One region of the Cupriavidus sp. C3SS-1 genome, then DNA from elsewhere that is predicted to be linked to it. Evidence: predicted binding sites of a transcription regulator. Region 1 holds the regulator's gene; each other region holds the start of a gene.
The links. The regulator sigma-54, encoded in region 1, starts transcription at its own class of promoters, with help from an activator protein. The targets are predictions, from matches to a motif close to TGGCANGNAANCTGCTTT.
Positions count from the first base shown of each region.

Region 2: ACIGJC_RS02790 (pilin) is a predicted target of sigma-54. The motif match lies at 1,778-1,795, and genes of this name have one in related genera.
Region 3: ACIGJC_RS26440 (isopenicillin N synthase family dioxygenase) is a predicted target of sigma-54. The motif match lies at 2,663-2,680, and genes of this name have one in related genera.

Region 1 is NZ_CP172699.1:395,196-399,831, forward strand. It holds gene hprK (HPr(Ser) kinase/phosphatase) at 1-282, opposite strand, end outside; gene ACIGJC_RS01885 (PTS sugar transporter subunit IIA) at 360-815, opposite strand; gene hpf (ribosome hibernation-promoting factor, HPF/YfiA family) at 1,192-1,545, opposite strand; gene ACIGJC_RS01895 (RNA polymerase factor sigma-54) at 1,595-3,073, opposite strand; gene lptB (LPS export ABC transporter ATP-binding protein) at 3,173-3,973, opposite strand; gene lptA (lipopolysaccharide transport periplasmic protein LptA) at 4,003-4,636, opposite strand, start outside.
Region 2 is NZ_CP172699.1:581,792-586,427, reverse strand. It holds gene ACIGJC_RS02795 (PglL family O-oligosaccharyltransferase) at 1-1,115, opposite strand, end outside; gene ACIGJC_RS02790 (pilin) at 1,210-1,707, opposite strand; gene ACIGJC_RS02785 (TerC family protein) at 2,026-2,721, opposite strand; gene sucD (succinate--CoA ligase subunit alpha) at 2,992-3,873, opposite strand; gene sucC (ADP-forming succinate--CoA ligase subunit beta) at 3,961-4,636, opposite strand, start outside.
Region 3 is NZ_CP172700.1:2,272,110-2,276,745, reverse strand. It holds gene ACIGJC_RS26455 (ABC transporter permease) at 1-342, opposite strand, end outside; gene ACIGJC_RS26450 (ABC transporter ATP-binding protein) at 360-1,235, opposite strand; gene ACIGJC_RS26445 (ABC transporter substrate-binding protein) at 1,281-2,267, opposite strand; gene ACIGJC_RS26440 (isopenicillin N synthase family dioxygenase) at 2,897-3,895, shown strand; gene ACIGJC_RS26435 (trimeric intracellular cation channel family protein) at 4,464-4,636, opposite strand, start outside.

The DNA.
Region 1 (4,636 bases):
CAGGAACGGCGGCTCGAGCAGGATCAGCTCGCCCATCTGGCGCTTGCGGGTCTCGTCGTCGAGGCGCTGGTAATAGGTGATTTCGGGCTTGCCGAGCACCTGGATCCGGTTCGGGTGGATCAGGTTCAGGTGGCCGACCAGGTCCGCGGCCGAGGTGGCCTCGCGGGCAAACTCCACGTCGAAGGCGCGATCCGCACCCTCCAGGCCAGCCACCCACGAGAGTTTGATGTCGGCTGCGTTGTCGTCGAAGATCGACTGGGAGGTGACGCCGGTGAGTTCCATGCGTGATGACTTTCGGGGCGGGGGGGACTGTGCCGGACTTTACGATTGTCCGGTCTGTTGCCAGCCCAGGGGAGGGGTCAGGGATGCCACTGCGTCAGAAGTTCATGGACCGCGTCCGGCGTGGCCAGGGTTGCCAGGCCTTCGCGCATGTCGCGATCCGACAGCAATTGGGCGATTTCGGAAAGAATCTCGAGATGCTGCTGCGTAGCCTGTTCCGGCACCAGCAGGAAGATCAGCAGCGAGACGGGCTTGCCATCCGGCGATTCGAACGGGATCGGCTCGGCCAGCCGCATGAAGGCAGCCAGCGGTTGCTTCAGCCCCTTGATGCGCCCGTGCGGAATGGCCACGCCCGCGCCCAGACCGGTCGAACCCAGGGACTCGCGCGCGAACAGGTTGTCGGTCACGGTCGCCCGCGCCACGCCATGGTTGTTCTCGAATAGGAGCCCGGCTTGCTCGAATACACGCTTCTTGCTGGTGACGCTGACGTCGAGATTGATGTTGCCGGGTGGCAGCAGTTTGGCCAAACGATTCATGGGCGATGCGAGGATTTCAGTTAGCAGGCAGATCGGACTGCTCAGCCCGGAAACGAAGTGGGGCCGGGTTGCGGCCACGCCATGGCTTACCAAGCGTTCGGCCATTATAGAGCAGCGTCTCCCCTGTTCTTGTGCAATGCAGCGCCCTGTATGGCCTGGTCCGTGCTGGCGCCGCCACACCTGGGTACGGTGCTCGCGCCGGAGTCGCTACGCGCTATGTCTTGGAGAGCATACACCGTGCTGCGCCAGTTGCGAACACTTGTGTCCAGGACACGCGCAAGGCCAGGGCTACAGATGCAAAAAAGCCGCGCTACATGGCGCGGCTTGCTTTATCAGTCCTGTTTTCAGTGCCCAGCCTTGCGACTGGCAGGCTTGATTATTGCTGCTGTAGTTGAGCCTCGGCCATCTGGTACTTGACCGCTTCACGGTCGTGGCCTTGCACGCGATCCTTGTAGCGAATCACCTGGCGGTCCAGCTTGTCGACGAGTGCGTCGATGGCCGCATACAGGTCTTCGTGATGGGCTTCCACAAAAATGTCCTTGCCCCGAAGGTGCAAATTGATTTCCGCGTACTGACGCCTGTCCTTTTCCTTGTGATTGTCGACTGAGAGTAGCACGCTGACGCCAATGACTTGATCGAAATGCCTGACGATACGCTCCAGCTTCGTTTCCACGTACTCACGCAGCGGAGGCGTGATGTCCAGGTGGTGTCCACTGATCTTGAAGTTCATAGCGCTTCTCCTTCTGAAAGAGCTGCACCAGGCAGGCGGTGCAACTCGGCTACAAAGTCTTGCGGAGATTGACAGCAGGGATCTTCAGGGCTTCGCGATACTTGGCGACGGTACGGCGCGCGACAACGAAGCCTTGTTCACCCAGCAATTCGGCAATTCGGCTGTCGGAAAGAGGACTCCTCGGGTCTTCGGCTCCTATAAGTTGCTTGATCAAGGCGCGGATCGCCGTTGAAGAAGCCGCCCCACCGGTTTCGGTGGAAACGTGGCTGCCAAAAAAGTACTTCAGTTCGAAAGTACCCATCGGCGTTGCCATGTATTTATTGGTCGTCACCCGGGATATGGTTGACTCGTGTAATCCCAGTGTATCGGCAATCTCCCGCAAAACCAAGGGGCGCATCGCGATTTCCCCGTGCGTGAAGAAGTTCTTCTGACGCTCGACAATCGCCTGCGAAACTCGCAGGATCGTGTCGAACCTTTGCTGGATATTCTTGATCAGCCAGCGCGCTTCCTGCAGCTTTTGCTGCAGCCCCGCGGCACCGGATTCACCCTTGGCGCCGCGCAGGATCTGCGCGTACATGTCGTTGATGCGCAGGCGCGGCATCACATCCGGATTGAGCTGCGCGATCCAGCCGCCGCCGCTTTTGCGCACGAATACGTCAGGCACCACGAAGTCCGCTTCGGGGCGGCTGTATGCGTGGCCTGGGTAGGGCGCGAGCGAGCGGATCAGTTCATGCGCGGCCTTGAGCGCCGCTTCATCCACCTGCAGTGCTTTTTTCAGGCGCGTGTAATCGCGTACGGCAAGCAGTTCGAGGTGATGGTTGACGATCGAGAGCGCCAGTTCGCGCTGCGGATGCTGCAGCCGGCGCAGCTGCAGGCTCAGGCATTCGGCCGCATTGCGCGCGCCCACGCCGGGCGGGTCGAAGCTTTGCAGCAGCGTGAGGATCGCCTGCAGTTCGTCGACCTCGAATTCGAGTTCCTCGGGCAACTCAGAGCAGATCTCGTCGAGCGACGCGCTCAGGTAGCCATCGTCGTCGAGCGATTCGATCAGGAAGATCGCCAGGCCCTTGTCGCGAGTCGAGATCTTCAGCGGCGCGAGCTGCTCCATCAGGTGTTCGCGCAAGGTGGGTTCGGCGTCGCGCAGCTGCATGGGCGTCTTCTCGTCGTCCTCGCCCTGCGGGCGCCGCGCGAAATCGTCCAGGCTCCAGTCGCTGCCGTAATCCTCGCTACCGCTGTCGCTATAGCTCTCATCCTCGCTGCCCGGGCTGCTGGGGTTCGCGTCGCTGTTGCCCTGCGGTTCGGCCGGTGCGGGCGCGGGTGCGCTCTGCAGGTTGACCGAGCCATCGGCCGCCACGCGCAGCGGGCTGTCGATCCAGTCGTTTTCGCGCTCCAGCAGCGGGTTTTCCGTCAAGGCCTGCTCGACTTCCTGCTGCAGCTCAAGCGTAGAAAGTTGCAGCAGCCGGATCGACTGCTGCAGTTGCGGCGTGAGTGCCAGATGTTGGGAGAGACGGAGCTGTAGCGACGGTTTCATGCGACCTATTCTATGCGCATCCAACCGATGTTGGAACGGAAATTGCTATCGCTGATGCTGCCTGATCGTCTCTGCCAAGCCCACCTGCCGCCCCCGGCTTCACATGCGGAAGTTCTCGCCCAGGTAGACGCGGCGCACCGACTCGTTGGCGATGATTTCGTCGGGCTGGCCCGATGCGAGTACGGTGCCTTCGCTGATGATGTACGCGTGGTCGCAGATGCCAAGCGTCTCGCGCACGTTGTGGTCGGTGATCAGCACGCCGATGTTGCGTGCCTTCAGGAAGCTGACGATGCGCTGGATTTCGCCGACGGCGATCGGATCCACGCCGGCGAACGGTTCATCAAGCAGGATGAAGCGCGGCGAGGACGCCAGCGCGCGGGCGATTTCCACGCGGCGGCGCTCGCCGCCCGACAGCGACAGCGCGGGGTTGTTGCGCAGGTGGGCGATCTGCAGGTCGTCCAGCAGCGTATCGAGGCGGCTGTCGATCTCGGCCTTCGGCAGCGGCTTGCCGTTGACCAGCTGCAGCTCCAGCACCGCGCGGATGTTCTCTTCCACATTGAGCTTGCGGAACACCGACGCTTCCTGCGGCAGGTAGGACAGGCCCATGCGCGCGCGCTCGTGGATGGCCAGGCCGCTTATGTGCTGGCCGTCGAGCACGATATCGCCCTCGTCCAGCGCGACGAGGCCCACGATCATGTAGAACGACGTGGTCTTGCCCGCGCCATTGGGGCCGAGCAGGCCCACCACCTCGCCGCTCTTCACCTCGAGCGACACGTCCTTCACCACCGTGCGAGACCCGTAGCGCTTCTTCAGGTGGCGCACGACCATCGTGCTGCTGTCGGCACGGGCGTCGGGAGCGGCGGAAGCGGGCGTGGGGGCGAGCATTGCGGTATCGGTCATGGTGGCGGTGATGCGTTCGGGCGCGTGATTCAGGGCTTGCTGGACGGCGCGGGTGCCGACTTCAAGTCGAGGGGCGGGCTGGCGGCCGCACCGCTGGCCTCCTGGCGCGGCGAGAGCACGGCGCGCACGCGTCCCGACGGATTGCCGGCCGACGTGTTGTCGCCGCCGCCGGCGGCGGTGTAGAACTCGTTGCGGCTGTCATAGGTCAGGACCGCGCCGCGGATCTCGTCGACCAGCTTGGCGCCCTGCAGCCGCGCCATGCGCGCGTGGCCGATCAGCTTGGACAGTTCCTGCTTGCCGTCGTATTCGATGCGGTCGCCCCAGCCGTCCATGTACTCGTCCACGCCTTCACGCTTCTGGCGGATATAGGCCTGCTTGCCGCCCTTGGCCGTGGCCACCGCGTACTGGTAGCCCTGGGGGTCGGTGCGGATCTCGGCCGCATCCGACTTCAGCACCATGGTGCCCTTGGTCAGGACCACGTTGCCGGTCAGCGTGTAGATCTGCTTGACGTCGTCGTAGCTGGCGTTGTCGGCTTCCAGGACCAGCGGTTTGTCCCGGTCCGCGCGTTCGGCATGGGCGCCCAGCGGCGCCAGCGCGGCAATCGCGGTGGCCACGGCCAGCAGCAGCGGGGCGGCGCGCCGGCGGGACAGGGTCGTCAGGGAA
Region 2 (4,636 bases), 190 kb from region 1:
GCAATGGCCACGCCAGCGGTCCCGACAATACCAGTCTTGGCCAGCAGGTCGAGTATCGCGTTGTGGGAATGCAGGGCCATCTCGACCTTCACGCCGACTTGCGGCAACAGCTGGAACTGGGCCCAGCCGAACTCGCCCCAGCCTACGCCGAGCCACGGGTGGGTGCGGAACATGGCCCAGGCGTGGGTCCAGAGTGCGCGGCGGGCGGACGTCTGGTCCGCGGACTTTAGTTGTGCGACGGTATCGAACAGGCGCCAGTCGAAGGCGTGGCTGGCGGCCTTGATGGTCGGTTGTAGCGCCAGCAGGACGACGACCGTGACGACGGCCGCAACCAGAAGGCCGACCGGTCGCTGCATCGGATCGATATCGCGGCGAGCGCCGCGCGCAAGCCATGCGGCGAAGATGGCGTACAGCGCAGCGATGCCTACGTGAATGACGCCGGTGCGTGAGCCTGACAGCACGATGCCGGTTTCCAGCAGGACCACGGCTGCCAGCCACATCGGGAAACGCAGCTTACCGCGCGAGGCTAGCCATGTCGCGGCGACCAATGCCATGCCGTCGATGGTGGCCTGGTGATTGGGCTGGTTGACGTTGCCCCAGAGGCGGCGGTTGTCGTCATAGAAGTAGGAGGAGACTAGGCCGAAGGTTTGGGATTCGAGATGGAATAGCTGGACCCACTGAAAGAGGGTGCCGAGCAGGCCTGCTAGGAGGAAAGCGGTGGCGAAAGCGTCTGCTATGGCACGACGCTTCTCTGGCGACGCCAAAGCGCCATAGCGCCACGCCGCGAGCATGACTGTTGCGCCGAGTGCCAGTGTGAGCTGCGTCGTGAAGCGGCTGCCCGTCAGATCAGTGAGGCCGGAGGCTGATTGGATTGCGCCAAGGGCAATCAGCCAAATCGGAAGGATTGCAATCCAGGGGATGTGCGCATCGGTCGTCTCGGACGAGGATCGGAACGTCGATACCGGCAGCACACAGGCAAGCAGCAGGAATGCTGATGCTGCCGCCCACTCGCCGTAGAAAGTGGCCAGCGGGAGAGTGTGCCGGGAAACCAGGAGCGGGAAGGCAATTGTGAGGACAAGGAAGATCGCCGGAACGGCGGTCCTAGGCTGCGGCATGCGGCGCCTTGGTGGGGAAAAGGCGGATGATAGCTTGAGGGACAGGCAAAGAAAAAGCGCCCGAAGGCGCTGACAATCGAGTAATCGACCGCAATTAGCGATTTGTGGCGGGCATGATGTTCGCGGGGATGGTATCGGCGGCAGCCTTCGTATACACAATGCCAGTTCCCGCTGCGTTCGGTGTCCAATCTGCGTTATAGACGAAGCTGCCCACGGCGGTCGAACCCGTGAAGGCTACGTTCACCTTTCCAGGGACCGGCGGGGTACCGGCCGTGGCCGCAGTACCCGTCAATGCAACAGCACCAGTTGCGAAGGTAGGCGTCGGCAGGGCTGCAATGTTCAGCGCGGCAGCAGTTTGACACGCCGTTCCGTCACCGGCATTGTTCTGAAGGCACTCGGCAATCAGCGTCTTCAGCGTTGCAAGGTCGGAAATGTTGGTCTGCCATTTGGACCTAGTGACGTAATCCTGATACTGCGGAATCGCAATCGCCGCCAAAATACCAATAATCGCCACAACGATCATCAGTTCGATCAGCGTAAAGCCCTTCTGAACCCGACGGCCCAGCTTCTTGATTTGTTGTACCCGTTGCATGAGATGACCCCTCGAAGAGATTTTAGGTTGTCGCACTGCACGTCTTCGATTTGTGAAGTGCGGGGAGGATAGAGCAGGTACTGTGCCAGGCATAGATACCCCACTAACAGGGGGCCAGGCGACAAATTTCGTCACCCGGCAAACGTGCACCCATGTCCTAGCACCAAAAATTGTCAGTTGTCTGCCAATGTCTCCTGCCGCACCGACAAAATATGCGATAACTCACATAAGTTAGTCCGCATTTCCGGGCATCCATCAGCAGAAAGGGCAGCCACCAGGGCTGCCCTTTGCTATGCGGCGTTCAGCACGCCCGCTTCGTCAGGCCGTCTGTGCAGCGCGGCGGCTCATCAGTTTGCCGACCACGACCACCAGGAGCGCCCCGGCAATGCCGAACACCAGGTGGGCGTGCGGCACATTGAGTTCGAACCAGGCAGCATCGACCGGATCGCTCACCAGCATTTCACCGGCCAGGTAGCCCAGCAGCGCAGCACCCAGCACGATGATGATCGGGAAGCGCTCCATGACCTTGAGCAGCAGCGTGCTGCCGAACACGATCAGCGGGATCGACAGGCCCAGGCCCAGGATCAGCAGCATCAGCTGGCTGCCTTCGGGGCCCTTCTGCGCGGCAGCAGCCACGGCCACCACGTTGTCCAGGGACATGACGAGGTCGGCGATCAGGATGGTGCGAATGGCTTGCCAGATGTTGTCCTTGGCGTCGTGGCCGTCTTCGTCATCTTCGCCGGTCAGCAGTTGCACGCCGATATAGACCAGCAGCACGGCGCCGACGATCTTCAGGTACGGCAGGCTCAGCAGCTTGACGGCTGCCACGGTCAACACCACCCGCATGATGATGGCAGCGGCGCTACCCCAGAAGATGGCCTTCTTCTGTTGCGCAGGCGGCAGATTGCGCGAGGCGAGCGCGATAACCACCGCGTTGTCGCCGGACAGGACGATGTTGGTCAGGATGATCGATCCCAACGCAATCCAGAACGTGGTGGAAGACAGCAGTTCCACGGCATTGCTCCTCGAGGTTTCTATCTAATATGTCCGACCGCGCCCGATTGCGGCAGTTCGGATGTCTGAAAAAACAGACATGTATAGCGTGCGAACCTTTCGATTCGATTTCAAGTCAGGGGCAAACTTCTCGGGAAATACCCTAGGAAGCGCTTCGCCACAATGACATTGCCCCCGCACTTGGCGGGGGCAATCCCGCTCCAGGCAGGCCGGAGCGGTTCCACACAGGGCCTTGCGCGCCGCATGACGCGCCGGGCCTGGATGTGTGACTTACAGCATGGCCTTCAGCAGGCGAGCCATTTCCGACGGGTTCTTGGTCACCGTGATACCGCAGGCTTCCATGATTTCCAGCTTGGCCTGGGCGGTGTCGGCACCACCCGAGATCAGCGCGCCGGCGTGGCCCATGCGCTTGCCCGGAGGGGCGGTGACACCAGCGATGAAGCCAACCACCGGCTTCTTCATGTTTTCCTTGATCCAGTAAGCCGCGTTGGCTTCGTCCGGGCCACCGATCTCGCCGATCATGACCACGGCGTCCGTTTCCGGATCGTCGTTGAACATCTTCATGACGTCGATGTGCTTCAGGCCGTTGATCGGGTCGCCACCGATACCGACAGCCGACGACTGGCCCAGGCCGAGCGCGGTCAGCTGGCCCACGGCTTCGTACGTCAGCGTGCCCGAGCGCGACACCACGCCGATGCGGCCCTTGCGGTGGATGTGACCCGGCATGATGCCGATCTTGATTTCGTCCGGCGTGATCAGGCCCGGGCAGTTCGGTCCCAGCAGCAGGGTCTTCTTGTTCTCGCGGCGCATGCGGTCCTTCACTTCCATCATGTCGCGCACGGGAATGCCTTCGGTGATGCAGACCACCAGGTCCAGGTCGGCGTCAACGGCTTCCCAGATGGCGGCAGCGGCGCCTGCGGGCGGCACATAGATGACGGAAACGGTGGCGCCGGTCTGGGCCTTGGCATCCTTCACGCTGGCGTAGATGGGAATGCCTTCGAAGTCTTCGCCGGCCTTCTTCGGGTTCACGCCTGCGACGAAGCAGTTCTTGCCGTTGGCGTAGTCACGGCAGCCACGGGTGTGGAACTGGCCGGTCTTGCCAGTGATGCCCTGGGTGATGACCTTGGTGTCTTTGTTGATCAGAATCGACATACGTTATTCCTTTGCTTGGCTCTGGCAGCGCGGGCACGCAGCCACGCGCGCTGCCCCAGTCCGCTTGAATGTGTTTTGGCGCCCGGATTACTTCTTGCCGGCGGCAGCAGCCACGACCTTCTGGGCGGCTTCTTCCATGGTGTCGGCAGCGATGATGGGCAGGCCCGAATCGGCCAGCATCTTCTTGCCCAGGTCTTCGTTGGTACCCTTCATGCGGACCACCAGCGGCACCGTCAGGTTCACGGCCTTCGACGCCGAGATCACGCCTTCGGCGATCACGTCGCAGCGCATGATGCCGCCGAAGATGTTGACCAGGATGGCTTCAACGTTCGGGTTGCTCAGCATCAGCTTGAAGGCTTCGGTCACCTTCTCGGTGGTGGCACCGCCGCCCACGTCGAGGAAGTTGGCCGGCTCGCCGCCGAACAGCTTGATGGTGTCCATGGTGGCCATGGCCAGGCCGGCGCCGTTCACCAGGCAGCCGATGTTGCCGTCCAGCGAGATGTAGGCCAGGTCGAACTTCGAGGCTTCGATTTCGTTGGCGTCTTCTTCATCCAGGTCGCGGTAGGCGACGATTTCCGGGTGACGGAACAGCGCGTTCGAGTCGAAGTTGAACTTGGCGTCCAGCGCGATGACCTTGCCTTCGCCGGTCAGGATCAGCGGGTTGATTTCGGCCAGCGAAGCGTCGGTGTCGTAGAACGCCTTGTACAGGCCTTGCAGGGCCTGGCGAGCCTGGGGCACGGAAGCGTCGGGCACGCCGATCTTG
Region 3 (4,636 bases), on a different replicon from region 1:
CGCGATCGCCACCACCGGGGTGACCTGCAGCAGGATTGCATAGGGAAACAGGCTCGCCTCGATCAGCCGGCTCTGCACGAACAGGAATGCAGCGACCGTGCCGCATACCACGGCCAGCCCAAACGCCAGCAACGTGATGCGCAGCGTCACCCACAGGGAACCGAACAACAGGGACCAGTCCTCAGCCAGCGTCTTGCCGATGGCCACGGGCGACGGCACCAGATAGGACGGCACGTCGAATGCCATGCAGACGGACTGCCAGGCGAACAGCAGGACGATGCCCACGGCCAGCGGCGCTGCCACGCGCTGTACGGCCGGACGGGACAACAACGGAGGGTTCATGATGGGTTCTCCAGGGATCAGTCGGCCGCCGGCGCACCGGTATTGGCCTGTGTCAGCAAAGCCGACAGTTGTGCGCAGTACTGCATGAAGGCCGGCGACACGCGGAAGGCATCGTCGCGCACGGCTGGGCCTTCGATCGGCACGTCAGCAATGACCCGACCCGGGCGAGCCGCCATGACGATCACGCGGCTCGACAGATAGACCGCCTCGTAGATGCTGTGCGTGACAAACACCACTGTCAGCCCGCGCTCGGCCCACAGTGCGCGCAGGTCGGCATCGAGCTTGTTGCGCGTAAACTCGTCCAGCGCGCCAAAGGGCTCATCCATCAGCAGAAGGTCGGGTTGTACGGCCAGAGCGCGCGCGATCGACACACGCATCTGCATGCCGCCGGACAATTCGCGCGGGTACGCCTTTCCGAAGTGACCGAGGCCAACGAGCGCGAGGGCGCGCCGTACGCGCTCGTCGGCCTCCGCGCGCGGCATGCGGGCCAGATCGAGCGGCAGGCGCGCGTTGTCCGCCACGCTCGCCCATGGCATCAACGTTGCCTCCTGGAACACCATCGCGAACGTACGCCCTGGCGTGCCGATTCCCGCGGCGAGCGCAGGGCGGCCCCACCAGCGCACATGGCCAGCCGACGGTTGTTCAAGTCCGGCAAACAACTTGAGCAGCGTGCTCTTGCCGCAGCCGGACGGCCCGAGCAGTGAGACGAACTCGCCCGGCTGGATGGCTAGCCTGACCCGCTCGAGGGCCACGGTGCCGTTCGGATACGTCTTCTCGACCTGGTTGGCGAACAACGCCGGGGCATCGGCGGCACGCACGCCATCCAGCGGCGGCTGGCTTCCACCCCCTTGCGGGACGGCAGCAGTGCGACTGCTACGAAAGACGAGCGACATGGCGGCCTCCCCAATAGAACACAGATTCAGCAAGCAATGCGGTCTTCATGGCATCACCTTCAGGTCCTTGACAAACTGCGTGGTGTAGGCGCGCTTCCAGTCCACATCGGCCTTGAGCAACCCTACCTCGACCATGAAATCACGCGTCTTACGCCAGCGCGCGTCGGTCATCACGCCGATGCCCTGCGTGGCGGCGTCTCCGCCGGTGATCATGCGGAACTGCTTGAGCTTCTCGAGGCCATAGGCGATCTGGTCGTCCTTCATGTTCGGGTTGTCACGCTTGATGAGCGCGTTGGCGGGCGCCGGGTCGGCCAGGTAGCTCTTCCAGCCTTCCATCGAGGCACGCACGAAACGGGTGACCAGGTCCGGCCTTTCCTTGACGGTCTTCTCCATCGTCACGATGGTGGTGCCGTAGGGCGGGTAGCCATCATCGGCAAACAGGAAGAAGCGCGACTTCACGCCCGCCTTGTCGGCGCTGAACAGTTCCGACGACGCGTAGGCCTGCTGCGCGGCATTGGGATCGGCAAAGAATGGCTGCAGGTTGAACGTGTAGACGCGCGACTGCGATTCATCGAGCTTGTACTTGCCTCGCAGCCACGGCCACCAGGTCGTGCGTCCGGAGGTGGAGACCAGGATGGTGCGTGTCTTCAGGTCCGCCAGGCTCTTCACGTCTTCATGCGTCATCATGCCTTGCGGATCGGTCTGCATCGAGGCGCCGACCGTGGTGACAGGCACACCCTGCTCGACACTCTTGAGTACCTGCAGGTCATAGCCCATGAGGAAGTCTGCCTGGCCGCTGGCCAGGATCTGCATGCCGTTGACTTGCGGCCCGCCCATGCGGATCTGCACATCGAGGCCGTATTTCCTGTAGAGGCCGGTGGCAACGGCCTGGTAGAAGCCGCCGTGTTCGGCCTGGGCGTACCAGGAGGTGAGGAAAATGACCTTGTCGAGTGCAAAGGCGCTGGCGGACCAGCAGGTGGCGGCAATGGCTGCCAACCCGAGCAGGCGGCGGAGCAAGAGGCGAGGTGTCATGGCGGGGCGTGGTTTGAGCTGTCGTTCAACACGCCTGCGGTCGCGCCATGATGAGAGCCCGAGCGGTTCCATGGATGCCGGGCATGCGTCATGAAGGCACGGCCTCGGCCCGGACTACCGGACGCAGGCGCGGCTTTCAAGAGCAATTTCCGGCTGTCGCGCCGATGATCCGAAAAGCCGTCCGGCTCCTGGCGCGACAGTGAACGCTTCTACTCTCGCCCGTACTTCCGCAACTTCCATGCCATCTGCGGCGGTGCGAGAGGCCTGTGCATGGTTGCCGCCCCGGCCATGTCGGCACGCCATCGCTGTGCACGACATGCACGTTGGCGGTGCATCGGGATTTCCACTGGTGCGTCCACCGCGCAATTCCCCCTCTCCTGACTGGCCTCACCGCCTGGCGTGGACTTTGCATTGTCGCTGGCGAGAGTAGAAGCGTTCACCAGTCGCGCATGTGGTGCCGGCTGGCCGGGAATTGCTCTTGAAGTCGGAACAGGTCGGGCCGCAACGGCTTGGCTTGCTTACCTTCGGAGCTTCAAGACTGCACTGCCCGGATCGACTGCTCATGCTTCCGCGCGTTGCCTGCCGCTCCGGGTCCGACTCCCATCGACCTTCTTTCGCACGGAGCACACATGACTACGCTGACCGCCTCTCCTCATACGCTGACCGAACTCGACAAGGAAGCCCGCATGGGCGGCCGGGGTTCCGAGACCCATGCGCGTGAAGTCCGCCGTATCGACCTTTCCGACTTCGAGGCGCGCCGCCCGGAGATCACCGAAGCGCTGTGGGCAGCCGCCACCGATGTCGGCTTCTTCCAGCTCGTCAACCACGGCATCGACCTGGCGCAGGTCCAGGGAGCGTTCGAGATGGCACAGCGCTTCTTCGCCCTGCCGGACGCCGTCAAGGCGCAGTACCCCTTGCAGCGGGCACTGAACAGCGGCTGGGAGAGCAAGGCGCAGGTGCGACCGTCCACGGGCACACACGACCAGAAGGAGTCGTACCAGATCACGCTGCCGCACATGGCGCCGCTGTGGCCGACCGAAGACGAGCTGCCGGCGTTTCGCGCTGTCATGCTGACGTTCGAGGCGCAATGCTGGCAGGTCGGCATGCGCGTGCTGTCTTGCTTTGCCGAGAAGCTCGGCTTCGCGCGCGACTTCTTCACCCGCGCGCACGACCCGTCCCGACCCACCTACCAGAGCACGCTGCGCCTGCTGCACTACTTCCCGAGCGATCCCTCGGTGCCATCTGGACTGTGGCGCGCCGGCGCGCATACGGATTTCGACTGCCTGACGCTACTGTTCCAGCGCGCGGGCCAGGGCGGCCTGCAACTGTGTCCGGGCAAGGAGATGGAGGGCCAGGAATGGACCAGCATCGAGCCGGCGGATGACATCATCACCTGCAATATCGGGGACATGCTGATGCGCTGGAGCGATGACCAGTTGCCCTCCAATTTCCACCGCGTGCGCAACCCGCAGCCGCACGAATACCAGGGCTCGCGCTACAGCGTGGCCTTTTTCTGCCAGGCCAACCGCGACGTGATGATCGAAAGCCCGTCCGGCAAATACGCGCCGATCAGCGCGGAAGACTATCTGCGCCAGCGTGTAGCCGCCAACTTCCAGGCGACGATGTAAGGATCCGGGCAGCCACTGACGCAGCCGGTTCAGATGGGTAACTTCAACGATCGCCCGCTGACTGGGATAGCCGTCGGGACGGCGCCTGCGGAAGTCACCGCCCGCCGTGCGCTGCCTTCCGCATTGCTTCCAATATTCTCAACTTCTGAGTAAGTGATTAGGCTTTGTACCGGGGGATCCGCCACGGAAGATCATCACTCGCTATGTCAAGCGACTGACGGCAACCAAAGCACGAGTGAGCTACCACGCCTAGGAACGTGGCGACGCGCGAGCAGCTCACCGGTTTCAAGCGGCGTATAGGCTAAGCCATGGCGCGGTTTGCCTGACCGAGATCCACGCCATGACATCGTCAAACTGTATCAACCCGGAGATATCCGATACGTCAATTTTGGCCTGCAACGGAAGATTAGAAGCATAGGAAAGCAAAGGTAAGAAGGGCGACTGGGGAGCGATATTGCGGCCCGACGCCGAACACATTCCTCTTGGACCGGCTCCGCAGGGCGTGGAGCGGCCCCATGCCGGTTGCATCATTTGCACCATCACGGGTGGCCCCACAGTCCTGCGCTTATCACTTGTCTGATCCGCTCCCACTGCCATCATGTCCGAGCGAGCGCGGTAGATTCCAGTTGTAGCGAAGGGAGAGGTAACGCAGCGCGAAGCACGCCATCAAGGCGGTCCAGGTTCGCCCACTGGACACCCATCCCAGGCGCTCGCCGGACACCTCGATGACGGCACCCACCA